DNA from 2 places in the Streptomyces sp. NPDC005004 genome. Region 1 is predicted to be linked to the other one. Evidence: riboswitches for the same ligand, from Rfam matches in the RefSeq annotation. Region 1 holds a riboswitch; the other holds the start of a gene.
What was found. A riboswitch is a leader RNA that binds a small molecule or an ion and turns the genes downstream of it on or off. The one in region 1 is predicted to bind cobalamin.
Positions count from the first base shown of each region.

Region 2: another riboswitch for cobalamin. It lies ahead of ACWEEU_RS16830 (ribonucleoside-diphosphate reductase subunit alpha); the one in region 1 lies ahead of ACWEEU_RS26325 (cobalamin biosynthesis protein).

Region 1 covers NZ_JBSGAH010000022.1:68,918-76,671, forward strand. The annotation lists gene cobN (cobaltochelatase subunit CobN) at 1-3,158, opposite strand, end outside; gene ACWEEU_RS26320 (cobyric acid synthase) at 3,155-4,663, opposite strand; gene ACWEEU_RS26325 (cobalamin biosynthesis protein) at 4,660-5,601, opposite strand; cobalamin riboswitch at 5,700-5,841, opposite strand; gene ACWEEU_RS26330 (hypothetical protein) at 6,010-6,237, opposite strand; gene ACWEEU_RS26335 (inorganic phosphate transporter) at 6,262-7,524, opposite strand; gene ACWEEU_RS26340 (GH25 family lysozyme) at 7,679-7,754, opposite strand, start outside.
Region 2 covers NZ_JBSGAH010000010.1:185,505-193,258, forward strand. The annotation lists gene ACWEEU_RS16810 (GntR family transcriptional regulator) at 249-1,013, shown strand; gene ACWEEU_RS16815 (DUF3311 domain-containing protein) at 1,249-1,518, shown strand; gene mctP (monocarboxylate uptake permease MctP) at 1,515-3,125, shown strand; gene ACWEEU_RS16825 (GNAT family N-acetyltransferase) at 3,203-3,709, shown strand; cobalamin riboswitch at 3,773-3,898, shown strand; gene ACWEEU_RS16830 (ribonucleoside-diphosphate reductase subunit alpha) at 4,023-6,443, shown strand; gene ACWEEU_RS16835 (ribonucleotide-diphosphate reductase subunit beta) at 6,443-7,450, shown strand; gene ACWEEU_RS16840 (hypothetical protein) at 7,363-7,623, opposite strand; gene ACWEEU_RS16845 (GlxA family transcriptional regulator) at 7,717-7,754, shown strand, end outside.

The DNA of each region.
Region 1 (7,754 bases):
TCGACCAGATCGTGCTCGCGGGTGTCGACGTTCTTCGCCGCCACCGCGATCCGCCGGAACGCCGTCTCCATGTCACCGCGCGCCGCCCGCCCGTCCAGCCCGCGGCCGTAGGCGTAACCGCCCCACACCGCGTACACCTCGGCGAGGTCCGCGTCCGAGCGCCAGTTGCGCGCGTCGATCAGCGGCAGCAGACCCGCGCCGTACGCCCCCGGCTTGGAGCCGAAGATGCGGGCCGTCGCGCGCCGCCGGTCACCGTGTTCGGCGGCGTCCTCCTCCACGTGCGCCCGCACGTAGTTGGCATCGGCCGGCTCCTCCAGCCCGGCCACCGCCCGCACCGCGTCGTCGATCAGCCCGACCACGTGCGGGAACGCGTCACGGAAGAAGCCGGAGATGCGGACCGTGACGTCGATGCGCGGGCGGCCCAGCTCGGCCAGGGGAACGATCTCGAAGCCGGTGACCCGGCGCGAGGCGTCGTCCCACACCGGCCGGCAGCCCAGCAGCGCCAGGATCTCCGCGATGTCGTCGCCCTGGGTGCGCATGGCGGAGGTGCCCCAGACCGTGAGGCCGACCGACTGCGGATAGCCCCCGGTGTCGGTGAGATAGCGCTGCACCAGCGAGTCGGCCAGCGACTGGCCCACCTCCCAACTCAGCCGGGAGGGAATCGCCTTGGGGTCGACGGAGTAGAAGTTCCGGCCCGTCGGCAGGACGTTGACCAGACCGCGCGTGGGAGACCCCGAGGGACCCGCCGGGACGTAACCACCGTCCAGGGCGCGGAGGATGTGACCGATCTCGTCGGTGGTCCGCGCCAGCCGGGGCACGACCTCCGTGCAGGCGAACTCCAGCACGGAGGACGCCTCGGCCAGTTCGAAGCCGAGCACCTCCTCCAGGACCGTCGGCACGGCAGCCGCGTTCCAGTCCCGCGCCTCCATCCCCTCCGCGATCCGGCGGCACAACTGCTCCAGCAGGTCGATCGCGTCGGCACCGGTCCGCGCCGGGCCGTCGACCAGCGCGGTCAGCTCCACCGGAACCTTCACCGCCGCACCCGGTTCGGCCAGCAACTCCTTCTCCATCAGCCCGAAATGGGCCGCCAGCGAGGCACGCAGACCCGGCAGGGCGTTCGCCTGGCCGCCCCACACCTGGGAGGCGCGCAGCACGGCCAGCACCAGGTTCACGCGCGGTTCGCCCTCCGGGCCGCCGCCGAGGACGTGGAGTCCGTCGCGGATCTGCACGTCCTTGATCTCGCACAGATAGCCGTCGATGTGCATGACGAACGCGTCGAAGTCGTCGTCCTCCGGCTGCTCGTCCACGTGCAGGTCGTGATGCAGCTCGGCCGCCTTGACCAGGGTCCAGATCTGGGCGCGGACGGCGGGGGCCTTCGTCGGGTCCAGGTCGGACACGAGGGCGTACTCGTCGAGGAGTTGCTCCAGCTTGGCGAGGTCGCCGTAGGTGTCCGCGCGGGCCATCGGCGGGACCAGATGGTCGACCACCGTGGCGTGCCCGCGCCGCTTGGCCTGGGTGCCCTCGCCGGGATCGTTGACGATGAACGGGTAGACCAGCGGGAGTTCGCCGAGCACGGCGTCCGGGGCGCAGCCGCCCGACAGCCCGAGTCCCTTGCCCGGCAGCCATTCCAGCGTGCCGTGCTTGCCCATGTGGACGACCGCGTCCGCGCCGAAGCTGTTCTCCAGCCAGCGGTAGGCGGCCAGGTAGTGGTGCGAGGGCGGCATGTCGGGGTCGTGGTAGATCGCGATCGGGTTCTCCCCGAAGCCGCGCGGCGGCTGGATCATCACGACGACGTTCCCAAACCGCAGGGAGGCGAGCACGATGTCGTCGCCGTCCACGTACAGGTTCCCCGGCGGCTCGCCCCACGCCTGCACCATGGCCTCGCGCAGCGCCGGGTCGAGCGTGGCGAACCATGCCCGGTAGTCCGCGAGCGGCACCCGGGCGGGCGCGGCCGCGAGCTGGTCCTCGGTCAGCCACTCCACGTCGTGGCCGCCGGCCTCGATGAGCCGGTGGATCAGCTCGTCGCCCCCGGCGGGGTATCCGCTCACCCCGTACCCGGCGTCCCGCAGCGCGTCCAGGACACGGACCGCCGAGGCGGGGGTGTCCAGACCGACCGCGTTGCCGACGCGGGAGTGCTTGGTGGGGTAGGCGGTGAAGACGAGCGCGATCCGCTTCTCGGCGTTGGGCTTGTGCTCGAGTGCCGCGTGCCGTACCGCGATTCCGGCCACCCGCGCGGCCCGCTCGGGGTCGGCGACGTAGACCGGGACCTCGTCGGGTCCCTGCTCCTTGAAGGAGAACGGCACGGTGATCAGGCGGCCGTCGAACTCCGGGATGGCGACCTGCATGGCCGCGTCCATGGGGGAGAGGGCGGCGTCCGAGGCGTCCCACGCGGCTCGCGAGGACGTGAGGCACAGTCCTTGCAGCACCGGGACGTCGAGGTCGGCCAGCGCGCCGATGTCCCACGACTCGTCGCCGCCCGCCGACGCCTGGGAGGCGTGCGTGCCGCCCGCCGCCAGCACCGTGGCGATCAGGGCGTCGGCCCGCCCCAGCAGCTCGTACAGCGCCGGGTCCGCACCGCGCAGCGAACCGCAGTACACCGGAAGGGCGTTGGCGCCCCGCGCCTCGATCGCCTCGCACAGGGTGTCCACGAAGCCGGTGTTGCCGCTGAGTTCGTGGGCGCGGTAGAAGAGCACGCCCACCGTGGGGCGCCCCTCCCGCAGCGCATACGCGCCGTGCACCCCGAACTCCGGCATGGAGCGCGGAACTTCGAAGCCCTCGCCGGTCAGCAGCACGGTGTCGGAGAGGAACCGGGACAGCTCCAGGAGGTTCTCCGGGCCGCCCTCGACCAGATAGCGCAGCGCCTCCGCCACGACCCCGGCGGGCACCGACGACTCGGCCATCAGCTCGGCGTCCGGCACGCTCTCGCCGCCCAGCAGCACGGTCGGCACACCGGACGCCTTGAGCGCGGCGAGCCCGTCCTCCCAGGCACGCTTGCCGCCGAGGAGCCGTACGACCGCGAGGTCGGCGCCCGCCAGGAGCCCCGGCAGCTCGCCGGTGACGTCCACGCGGACGGGGTTGCCGATCCGGTAGTCGGCGCCGCTGGCACGCGCGGCCAGCAGGTCCGTGTCGGCGGTCGACAACAACAACACTGTGCTCATGCGGGCGCTCCCGGGGGGATGAAGGGCAGTCCTCGCGGCGCGCCGGACTCGATGAGCCGCCAGAGCGCGTCCGTGTCCGCGTGCTGTTCGATGAGGTCGCCGAGCCGGTCGAGCTGCTCCTCGCGCAGCGCGGCGAACGAGGTGCCGGGGGCCGGGACGAAGCGGCGTCCGGTGGCGGCGGCGACCTCGCGCAGGAAGGCGCGCCGGAAGCCGTCCGACTCCAGCGAGCCGTGCCAGTGGGTGCCCCAGACCTGGCCGACCCGGCAGCCGTCCAGGAAGGCTTCACCGCCCAGGACGTGGGCGACACCGTGATGGATCTCGTACCCCTCGACCGGTTCGCCCAGGGCCTCGCCGGAGGGGCGCGTGAGGGTCTTCTCGCGGGCGAAGCGCACCCGCACCGGCAGCAGGCCGAGCCCCTCGACGGTTCCGGCGCGCGACTCCACCTCGTCCTCGATGCGCTCGCCGAGCACCTGGAAGCCGCCGCAGATGCCCAGGACCGGGCGCCCCTCGGCGGCCCGGCGGGCCAGCGCGTCCGCGAGGCCGCGCTCGCGCAGCCAGGCCAGCGCCCGCACGGTTCCGCGCGTGCCCGGGACCACCACCAGGTCGGCGTCGGCCAGTTCCTCCGGGCGGTCCACGAACCGCACGATCACGCCGGGCTCGGCGGCCAGCGCGTCCACGTCGGTGAAGTTGGACATCAGCGGCACCGCGCACACCGCGACCCGCAGCACGTCCTCTCCGACCGGCGGGGCGACCGTGGACTCGCGGACGGTGCCCCGCAGCGAGACGCGGAGCCCGTCCTCCTCGTCGATGCCGAGCCCGTGCCGGAACGGCAGCACGCCGTAGGTGTCGCGCCCGGTGAGGCCGCGCAGCATGTCGAGGCCCGGTTCCAGCAGCGAGACGTCGCCCCGGAACTTGTTCACCAGGAACCCGGCGACCAGCTCCTGGTCCTCGGGGGAGAGCAGGGCGAGCGTGCCGTAGAAGGAGGCGAAGACGCCGCCGCGGTCGATGTCGCCGACGACGAGGACGGGCAGGCGCGCGCCGCGCGCGATCCCCATGTTCACGATGTCGGTGCGCCGCAGATTGATCTCGGCGGGCGAACCGGCCCCCTCACAGATCACCGCGTCATACGTGCCCCGCAACTCGGCCAGGCACTCCAGCACGGTGCCGAGCAGCCGCTGCTGGCGTCCGCCGTGATAGCCGCGCGCGCTCATCTCGCCCACCGGCCTGCCCAGCAGCACCACTTGACTGCTCTGCTCGCCACCGGGCTTGAGCAGCACGGGATTCATCAGGGCGGTCGGCTCGACGCGGCACGCCTGCGCCTGCATGGCCTGCGCCCGCCCGATCTCGGCGCCCTCGCGGGTGACGAAGGAGTTGAGGGACATGTTCTGCGCCTTGAAGGGCGCCACCTTCACGCCCTGGCGGACCAGCCAGCGGCAGATCCCGGCCGTCACGACGCTCTTGCCCGCGTCGGAGGTCGTACCCGCGACGAGGAGACCACCGTTCACTTCCCGCGTCCCTTCAGGATCAGGCTCGCCCCGGCGCTCACGCCGAGCGCGAGCAGACCGACGCGGCGGGAGAGCCGTACCGCCCGGTCGATGTCGGTGACCCGGACCGGACGCCCGGAGCCGTTGAGCACGGGCCGGTGCTCGACCCGGCCGCCGTAGGACAGCGTGCCGCCGAGGCGCACGCCGAGGGCGCCCGCGAACGACGCCTCCACCGGACCGGCGTTGGGGCTCGGGTGCCGGTCGGCGTCGGCCCGCCAGGCGCGGACGGCACCACGCGGATCGGGGCCGGCCAGCGTCGCCAGCAGCGCGGTCAGACGGGCCCCGGGCCATCCCGCCACGTCGTCCAGGCGGGCGGCGGCCCAGCCGAAGCGGCGCAGCCGGGGCGACTTGTGGCCCACCATGGCGTCCAGCGTGTTGACGGCCCGGAAGCCGAGCAGCCCGGGCACCCCGGCCACCGCGCCCCACACCAGGGCGCCCACGACCGCGTCGGAGGTGTTCTCGGCGACCGACTCGACCACGGCGCGGGCGATCCCGTCGGCGTCCAGCGCCTGCGGGTCGCGACCGCACAGGTGCGGAAGGCGGGCGCGGGCGGCGGTCACGTCCCCGTCGGCCAGGGCACGGCCGACGGCGCGTGCCTCCCGGGCCAGCGAGGTGCCGCCGACGACGGCCCAGGTGGCGGCGGCGGTCAGCGCCAGGGACGCGGCGGGGGAGCGGCGTACGGCGCGCTCGGCCAGCGCGCCCGTCGCGACGGCGCCCCCGGCGCACACCAGCGTGTGCAGGGCGCCCCAGCCGCGGTGGTCGTGCCACAGCGCGCGCTCGACGGCCCCGGCGGCGCGTCCGAACGCCGCCACGGGGTGGCGGCGGCGGGGATCACCGAGGAGCAGGTCGCCCAGGAGGCCGGCGGCGGCGCCGTACGCGTAGGAGCGATCGGCACCCATCGGCTCAGCCGGCCGTGGGCGCGGGAGCGGTCCTGGGAGGGGTACTCAACGGGCAGCCGAGCATGGCGGTATGTCCTCACTCAGGGTGTCCACGCCCTGGTTCGACGAGACCGACGGCAGGAGTTCCTGGCTCCCGGGGATCACTCCCCGGTGACAGTGGCGGGACCGCGCCGGATTCGCACCGGCTTCCTCTTCTGCCGCCGTACATGGCCCCGGAAGTCCACCACGCCCCCCGAAGGGCCGTCAACCTGCCCTTGACCTGCGGAGGGAGAGTGTGGGCGGGCCCACATCGGGCCCTCGTCAGGCACAGGCGGGGCGTACGCCGGGGGGGCCGGCGAAGCGCGAGGCCCCTCCCGGCGGGTGCCGGAAGGGGCCTCACACACGTAATGCGCCGCCGGGGCTGTCGGCTCAGGCCTTCGCCACGATCAGGTAGAACCCGTACGCCACCGCCGCCGCACACGCGGCGAAGCAGAGGTACGCGCCGGTCACCGCGAGGGCGGCCGACTCGCCGCGCGCGGCGGCCTTCTCGCGGCGGGCGAGCCCGCCGACGCCCAGGGTGAACAGGACCACCAGGGCCACGCTCGCCGCGAGGCTGACACCGAAGACGGAACCGATGGCCGCCCAGTCGATCTGCATGGGGTTGCTCCTTCGGAGACCGGGTCAGGCCGCGGAGGCGGGCGGGGCGACGGGGGTCGCGGTGGCCGGTTCGACGACGGCCGGGGCCGGGATGGTGGCCGTCAGGCCCTCGGCCACGGTGCCCGCGGGGGGTGGGGTGACCGCGGCCATGGCGGTGGTGACCACACCGGCGGGCTCCTCGTGCGCGCCGGCCGGGGTGACGCTGGTGTGGTCGATGACCTCGCGGCGGGAGATCTTCCAGATCGCGGCGCTCGCGGCGACCAGGAAGACGGCGACGGCGGCGGTGCCCCAGTCGCCCAGGTCGGTCACGGACTCGGCGCCCGCGGCGACCAGGGCGGCGGCCGGGAGGGTCAGCGCCCAGGCGACGAACATCCGGGACGCGGTGGACCAGCGGACCACACCGCCCTTGCGGCCCAGGCCCGCGCCCATCACCGCGCCGGAGACGACGTGGGTGGTGGACAGGGAGAAGCCGAGGTGCGAGGAGGCCAGGATGGCCGTCGCGGCGCTGGTCTGGGCGGCGAAGCCCTGACGCGGCTCCAGGTCGGTGAGGCCGGTGCCCATCGTGCGGATGATGCGCCAGCCGCCGATGTAGGTACCGGCCGCGATGGCCAGACCCGCCGAGAGGATGACCCAGACCGGCGGGTTGGAGCCGGGGGCGATGGCGCCGCCGGTGATCAGCGCGAGGGTGATGATGCCCATCGTCTTCTGGGCGTCGTTGGTGCCGTGGGCGAGGGAGACCAGACCGGCCGAGGCGATCTGGCCCGCGCGGTAGCCCTTGCGGGTGGCCTCGCCGCCGGAGTCCCGGGAGACGCCGTAGGACAGCCGGGTCGCGAGCATGGTGGCCAGACCGGCCACCACGGGGGCGGCGACGGCCGGGAGCAGCACCTTGGTGACCAGCACGTCGCCGTGGACGGCGCCGAAGCCCGCCGACGCGACGGTGGCGCCGATCAGGCCGCCCATCAGGGCGTGCGAGGAACTGGAGGGCAGGCCCACCAGCCAGGTGAGGAGGTTCCAGAGGATCGCGCCGGTCAGTGCGGCGAAGATGACCTCGGGACGGATGCCGGTCTCGTCGACGAGACCCTTGGAGATCGTGTTGGCGACCTCCACCGAGAGAAAAGCGCCCACCAGGTTGAGGGCGGCCGACATGGCCACCGCGACCTTGGGCTTGAGCGCACCGGTCGAGATGGTCGTGGCCATCGCGTTGGCGGTGTCGTGGAAACCGTTCGTGAAATCGAACGCGAGTGCGGTTACCACCACAATCGCGAGGATCAGCGAGAAGCTTTCCATTTACCCAGGCAATCGTTCGAGCGTCATTGGCTGGATGAACGTAGGCAACCTGGGTGAACGGAAGGTGAACTCGGCCGGGCATCACGGTGTCGGAAGCGGGGGCCCGGATTCCGTCCGGAATGAATGATTCCGCACGGCCCGGGCGCCCCTTGGGTCAGCGGGCGCGCGCGAAGGTCCGCAGGCGGTTCGCGGAGCCGTTGAAGAGATCCTGGTCACCCGGCAGCCGGCCC
Region 2 (7,754 bases), on a different contig from region 1:
CGGGCGTCCGTGATGCGACCGAGATATGCAGGGACCTTTCATTGCTCAAGCGACAGATCGGACGGACCAGTTCCGGTGGACCACTGGCAGGAAATGCGGTGTGGACTAGACCAGCAGAAGTAGCGGCGGTATACAGGGAGGTCACGGAGCGTGCGGGCCGCAGCCGGTCGCGCGCCGCCGTGCCACGATGTGGGCCGTGGCCGATGGACGTCGGTCGCTTTCGGCGTCCGGAGCCGGGAAGGCAGAGCATGAGCACCGATGTCAGCAGGGCGGAGAACGAGGCCGGCGCGACCGTCCGTACCGCGCGCGTGCCCAAGTACTACCGCCTGAAGAAGCATCTGCTGGACATGACGGAGACGCTTCCCCCCGGCACGCCCGTCCCGCCCGAGCGCACGCTGGCCGCCGAGTTCGACACCTCCCGCACCACCGTCCGCCAGGCCCTCCAGGAACTGGTCGTCGAGGGACGGCTGGAGCGCATCCAGGGCAAGGGCACGTTCGTCGCCAAGCCCAAGGTCTCCCAGGCGCTCCAACTGACCTCCTACACCGAGGACATGCGCGCCCAGGGCCTGGAGCCGACCTCGCAGCTCCTCGACATCGGGTACGTCACGGCCGACGACCGGCTCGCCGGGCTGCTGGACATCACCGCGGGCGGACGCGTGCTGCGCATCGAGCGGCTGCGCATGGCCAACGCCGAGCCGATGGCCATAGAGACCACCCATCTGTCCGCCAAGCGCTTTCCCGCGCTGCGCCGTTCGCTGGTGAAGTACACCTCGCTGTACACCGCGCTCGCCGAGGTCTACGACGTCCATCTCGCCGAGGCCGAGGAGACCATCGAGACCTCGCTGGCCACCCCGCGCGAGGCCGGCCTGCTCGGCACCGACGTGGGCCTGCCCATGCTGATGCTGTCCCGCCACTCCCTGGACCGCGAGGGCAACCCGGTGGAGTGGGTGCGCTCGGTCTACCGGGGCGACCGCTACAAGTTCGTGGCCCGGCTGAAGCGGCCCGTGGACTGAGAATCCCGCCGCGGGCCCGCCCGGCTGGGGGTCCGGGGGTCATCCCCCGGGACGACACGGCGTGGCCCGGCTGAAGCGGCCCGTGGACTGACCTGCGGCGCTCTCCCCCATCTCCGCACCTCACAGCGGCATATCAATACACGGACGAGGGGTTCCGCTCCCGCCTGCCGTCACCTACATTGCCAGCGCATTACGCAGTGATCAACGCTGATCAACGAGGGGACGGAGCGGTGGCATGTCCGAATCACCCGAAGTGAGGCCCCCGGTGGTGACACCGGTCCGTGTCGTCATCGGCCTGTGTCTTCTCGCGCCGTTCGTCGCGATGCTGTGGGTCGGCTCGTTCGCGAAGACGGACCCGACGTTCATCGGCATCCCGTTCTTCTACTGGTACCAGATGCTGTGGGTGCTGGTCTCCACCTCGCTCACCATGCTGGCGTACCAGCTCTGGCAGCGCGATCAGCGCGCCCGCAAGGCTCAGGTTCAGGACGGGGGTGCGTCCCGGTGAAGGACGGCGTCAACGGCGTGGCGCTCGGCGTCTTCGTCTTCTTCTTCCTGGCCGTCACGGTCATGGGCTTCCTGGCCGCGCGCTGGCGCAAGGCCGAGAACGAGCACTCGCTGGACGAATGGGGGCTGGGCGGCCGGTCGTTCGGCACCTGGGTCACCTGGTTCCTGCTCGGCGGCGACCTCTACACGGCGTACACCTTCGTCGCCGTGCCCGCCGCGATCTACGCGGCCGGTGCCGCCGGGTTCTTCGCGGTGCCGTACACGATCCTGGTGTACCCGCTGATCTTCACGTTCCTGCCCCGGCTGTGGTCGGTCTCGCACCGCCACGGGTACGTCACCACCTCGGACTTCGTGCGTGGGCGGTTCGGCTCGAAGGGCCTGTCGCTGGCGGTGGCGGTCACCGGCATCCTGGCGACCATGCCGTACATCGCGCTCCAACTGGTCGGCATCCAGGCCGTCCTGGACGTGATGGGCGTGGGCGGCGGCGAGAACACCAACTGGTTCGTGAAGGACCTGCCGCTGCTGATCGCCTTCGGTGTGCTCGCGGCCTACACCTACTCCTCGGGCCTGCGCGCCCCGGCGCTGATCGCGTTCGTGAAGGACGCGCTGATCTACATCGTCATCGCGGTGGCGATCATCTACATCCCGATCAAGCTGGGCGGGTTCGACCACATCTTCGCGGCCGCCGACAAGAAGTTCACCGCGGCGGGCGCGGGCGGTCTGGTCCCGGCACCGGCGGGCCAGTGGACGTACGCCACCCTGGCGCTCGGTTCGGCGCTCGCGCTGTTCATGTACCCGCACTCGATCACCGCGACCCTGTCGTCCAGGAGCCGTGAGGTGATCCGGCGCAACACCACGATCCTGCCGCTGTACTCCCTGATGCTGGGCCTGCTCGCGCTGCTCGGCTTCATGGCGATCGCGGCCGGAGTGAAGGTGGCCAACGGGCAGTTGGCGATCCCGCAGCTCTTCGAGGACATGTTCCCGAGCTGGTTCGCGGGCGTGGCCTTCGCGGCGATCGGCATCGGCGCGCTGGTCCCGGCGGCCATCATGTCGATCGCGGCCGCGAACCTGTTCACCCGGAACATCTACAAGGACTTCATCAAGCCCGACGCCACGCCCAGGCAGGAGGCGCAGGTCTCCAAGCTGGTGTCGCTCCTGGTGAAGGTCGGCGCGCTGGTCTTCGTCCTCACGATGGACAAGACGGTGGCGATCAACTTCCAGCTCCTGGGCGGCATCTGGATCCTCCAGACCTTCCCGGCGCTGGTGGGCGGTCTGTTCACCCGCTGGTTCCACCGCTGGGCACTGCTCGCGGGCTGGGCGGTCGGCATGGTCTACGGCACGCTGGCCGCGTACGGGGTCGCCTCGCCGACGCAGGCGCACTTCGGCGGCTCGGCCAAGGAGATCCCGGGCATCGGTGAGATCGGCTACATCGGTCTGACGGCCTTCGTGCTGAACGCCCTGGTCACCGTGGTCGGCACGGTCGTCCTGAAGGCCGTGAAGGCTCCCGAGGGCGTGGACGAGACCCGGCCCGGGGACTACACGGCGGACGCGGGCGACGCGGGCGTCGAGGTGGAGCTGCCGCCCGCCACGGCGGGGAGCGCGCACTAGTCCCCGTCACTCAACTACCTTGCGGGCCGCCGGAAACGCGAGAGCGCCGGCGGCCCGCCGTCGTCCACACTCACGGTATGGACTTCCTCATCCGGCAGGCCCGCCCCGACGAGTACGCGGAGCTGGGCGAGATCACCGCCCAGGCCTACCTCCAGGACGGGCTCCTCGACTTCGGGGAGGGCGACGCGTATCTGACCGAGCTGCGGGACGTGGCGAAACGGGCGGCCGCCGCCGAGGTGCTGGTGGCCGTGCGGGACGGGGTGCTGCTGGGCGGTGTGACGTTCGTCCCGTCCGGCGGTCCGATGAGCGACATCGCCGGGGCGGGCGAGGCCGAGATCAGGATGCTGGCGGTCGCGCACGCCGGCCGGGGGCAGGGAGCCAGGGAGGCGCTCGTACGGGCCTGTGTGGAGCGCGCGCGGGCCGTGGAGGGCTGTGTACGGGTCGTGCTGTCGACCCAGCCGACGATGCGCGCGGCCCACCGGATCTACGCGCGCCTCGGCTTCGTTCGCACACCCGAGCGGGACTGGAACCCCCTGCCCGGCCTGCCGGAGATCGCCCTGCTTACCTACGAGTTCACGCTCTGAGATCACCGCGACACACGACAGACACAACATCTGGGGGTGCCACGACAGCACGGCACTAGATGTATGCTCATGCTCGCTGTCGCCGCAGGGGAATCCGGTGCGAATCCGGAACTGTCCCGCAACGGTGTACTCGCGTGCTTTGCGCACGCCCGCTTCAGTCCGAGGACCTGCCGACAGCGCGCCCGGCCGTCCGGTCCGGGTGCCCTGAAGACGTCCGGGCCTCGTGGAGTGGGCCGGTGGACGCGACGCGTGCGCGCTCGTGCCCTCCCCTGCCCTCCGCCAGGCCCCCGTGCCCAGCGAGGGAGAGCCCCACGTGACCATCGCGCCGTCCGACCCGGCTTCAGCCACCCCGGCGACCCGGGTGGAGAACGACGGTCCCGGAGCCGCGCTGCTGCGGACCCTGACCGAGCTGACCGCAGACCTCCCCGACGCCGACCCCGGCCGGGTCGCCGCCGCCGCGCTGCGCGGCCGTTCGGCGAAGGCCGACGAGGCCGAGCTGCGTGAGCTGGCGACCGAGGCCGCCGCCGGTCTGATCTCCGAGGACCCCGCCTACTCGCGGCTGGCCGCCCGGCTGCTCACGCTCTCCATCCGCGCCGAGGCCGCCTCGCAGGGCGTGGCGACCTTCACCGAGTCCGTGGCCGTGGGCCACCGCGAGGGCCTGGTCGCCGACCGCACCGCCGACTTCGTCGCGCTGCACGCCGCCCGCCTTGACGCCCTGATCGACACCGGCGCCGACGACCGGTTCGGCTACTTCGGTCTGCGCACCCTGCACAGCCGCTATCTGCTGCGCCACCCGATCACCCGCAAGGTGATCGAGACCCCGCAGCACTTCATGCTGCGCGTGGCGAGCGGTCTGGCCGAGAACGACAGCGCCGCCGCCGTGGACGAAGTGGCCGCGCTCTACGGCCTGATGAGCCGCCTGGACTATCTGCCGTCCTCCCCCACGCTGTTCAACTCCGGTACGCGGCACCCCCAGATGTCGTCCTGCTACCTGCTGGACTCCCCGCTGGACGAGCTGGACTCCATCTACGACCGCTACCACCAGGTGGCCCGCCTCTCGAAGCACGCCGGTGGCATCGGTCTGTCCTACTCCCGCATCCGCAGCCGGGGTTCGCTGATCCGGGGCACCAACGGGCACTCCAACGGCATCGTGCCGTTCCTCAAGACGCTGGACGCCTCGGTGGCCGCGGTCAACCAGGGCGGGCGGCGCAAGGGCGCGGCCGCGGTGTACCTGGAGACCTGGCACTCCGACATCGAGGAGTTCCTGGAGCTGCGCGACAACACCGGTGAGGACGCGCGCCGTACGCACAATCTGAACCTCGCGCACTGGATCCCGGACGAGTTCATGCGCCGGGTCAACGCCGACGAGCAGTGGTCGCTGTTCTCCCCGGCGGACGTGCCCGAGCTGGTCGACCTGTGGGGCGAGGAGTTCGACGCCGCCTACCGCAAGGCCGAGGCGTCGGGTCTGGCGAAGAAGACCATGCCGGCCCGCGAGCTGTACGGCCGCATGATGCGCACCCTCGCGCAGACCGGCAACGGCTGGATGACCTTCAAGGACGCCGCCAACCGCACCGCCAACCAGACGGCGCTGCCGGGCAACGTGGTCCACTCCTCCAACCTCTGCACGGAGATCCTGGAGGTCACCGACGACGGCGAGACCGCGGTCTGCAACCTCGGCTCGGTGAACCTGGGCGCCTTCGTGGTCGACGGTGACATCGACTGGGCGCGCCTGGACGAGACCGTCCGCACGGCCGTGACCTTCCTCGACCGGGTCGTGGACATCAACTTCTACCCGACCGAGCAGGCGGGCCGCTCCAACGCCAAGTGGCGCCCGGTGGGCCTCGGCGCGATGGGCCTCCAGGACGTCTTCTTCAAGCTGCGCATCCCCTTCGACTCCCCCGAGGCGAAGGCGCTGTCCACGAAGATCGCCGAGCGCATCATGCTGGCCGCCTACGAGGCGTCCGCCGACCTCGCCGAGCGCCCCCAAGCACCTACGACAGGCTCCGGTGCAGGGGGGACCCCCATCGGCCCGCTCCCCGCCTGGGAGCAGACCCGTACCGCCCAGGGCGTGCTGCACCCCGACCACTACGACGTCGAGCTGACCTGGCCGGAGCGCTGGGCCGCGCTGCGGGAGCGGATCGCCACCACCGGCATGCGCAACTCCCTGCTGCTGGCCATCGCCCCGACCGCCACCATCGCCTCCATCGCGGGCGTCTACGAGTGCATCGAGCCGCAGGTGTCCAACCTGTTCAAGCGCGAGACGCTCTCGGGCGAGTTCCTCCAGGTCAACTCCTACCTGGTGCAGGAGCTGAAGGACCTCGGCGTGTGGGACGCCCGCACCCGCGAGGCGCTGCGCGAGGCCAACGGCTCGGTGCAGGACTTCGTCTGGATCCCCGAGGACGTGCGGGCGCTGTACCGCACCGCGTGGGAGATCCCCCAGCGCGGCCTGATCGACATGGCCGCCGCGCGGACCCCGTTCCTGGACCAGGCGCAGTCGCTGAACCTGTTCCTGGAGACGCCGACCATCGGCAAGCTCTCCTCGATGTACTCCTACGCCTGGAAGTCGGGTCTGAAGACCACGTACTACCTGCGCTCGCGCCCGGCGACCCGCATCGCCCGCGCCGCCCAGGGCCAGACGCAGCCGGCCAAGACCATCCCCGTCCAGCAGGCCGCCGACCCCGACGCCGTCGCCTGCTCCCTGGAAAACCCCGAGTCCTGCGAGGCCTGCCAGTAATGACCGAGAAGAACCTGCTCGACCCCGGCTTCGAGCTGACTCTCCGCCCCATGCGCTACCCGGACTTCTACGAGCGCTACCGGGACGCCATCAAGAACACCTGGACCGTCGAGGAGGTCGACCTCCACTCGGACGTCGCCGACCTGGCGAAGCTCTCCCCCGAGGAGCAGCACCTGATCGGCCGCCTGGTGGCGTTCTTCGCCACGGGTGACTCGATCGTGGCGAACAACCTGGTGCTGACGCTGTACAAGCACATCAACTCCCCCGAGGCGCGGCTCTACCTGAGCCGTCAGCTCTTCGAGGAGGCCGTGCACGTCCAGTTCTATCTGACGCTGCTCGACACCTATCTGCCCGACCCGGAGGACCGCGCGGCCGCCTTCGCGGCGGTGGAGAACATCCCCTCCATCCGCGAGAAGGCCGAGTTCTGCTTCAAGTGGATCGACTCGGTCGACAAGCTGGACCGGCTGGAGACCAAGGCGGACCGCCGCAAGTTCCTGCTGAACCTGATCTGCTTCGCCGCGTGCATCGAGGGCCTGTTCTTCTACGGCGCCTTCGCGTACGTCTACTGGTTCCGCAGCCGGGGTCTGCTGCACGGCCTCGCCACCGGCACCAACTGGGTGTTCCGCGACGAGACGATGCACATGTCCTTCGCCTTCGACGTGGTCGACACCGTCCGCAAGGAGGAGCCGGAGCTGTTCGACGACCAGCTGGAGCAGCAGGTCACCGACATGCTGCGGGAGGCCGTCGAGGCCGAGCTGCAGTTCGCGCGCGACCTGTGCGGTGACGGCCTGCCCGGCATGAACACCGAGTCGATGCGGCAGTACCTGGAGTGCGTCGCCGACCAGCGCCTCACGCGCCTCGGCTTCGCCCCGGTGTACGGCTCGGAGAACCCGTTCTCCTTCATGGAGCTCCAGGGCGTTCAGGAGCTGACGAACTTCTTCGAGCGCCGCCCGTCGGCGTACCAGGTCGCGGTGGAGGGCACCGTGGACCTGGACGAGGACTTCTGAGCCTCGCGCCTTCCGGACGCCTCCCGGTGTCCCCGGTCCTCCTGGGCCTTCCCGAGCTGCCGGTCGATGCGCCCGTCGCGCACGATGCCGAGCACCGAGGGCAGGGCCAGGAGGACCAGGATCCCGAGGGTGGCGACCATTCCGATGAGACCTTCGATCTGGTTTCCGTTCATGGACACCACTGTCCTGCGTTTCACTCCTGACCGGCACTGGCAGGACTGCCGCGCACCCTCGATTTACTGCCAGCCGCGCGTCACACTGACACCATGCTGAAGAACGTGGCGGCGGTACTGCTCGACGGAGT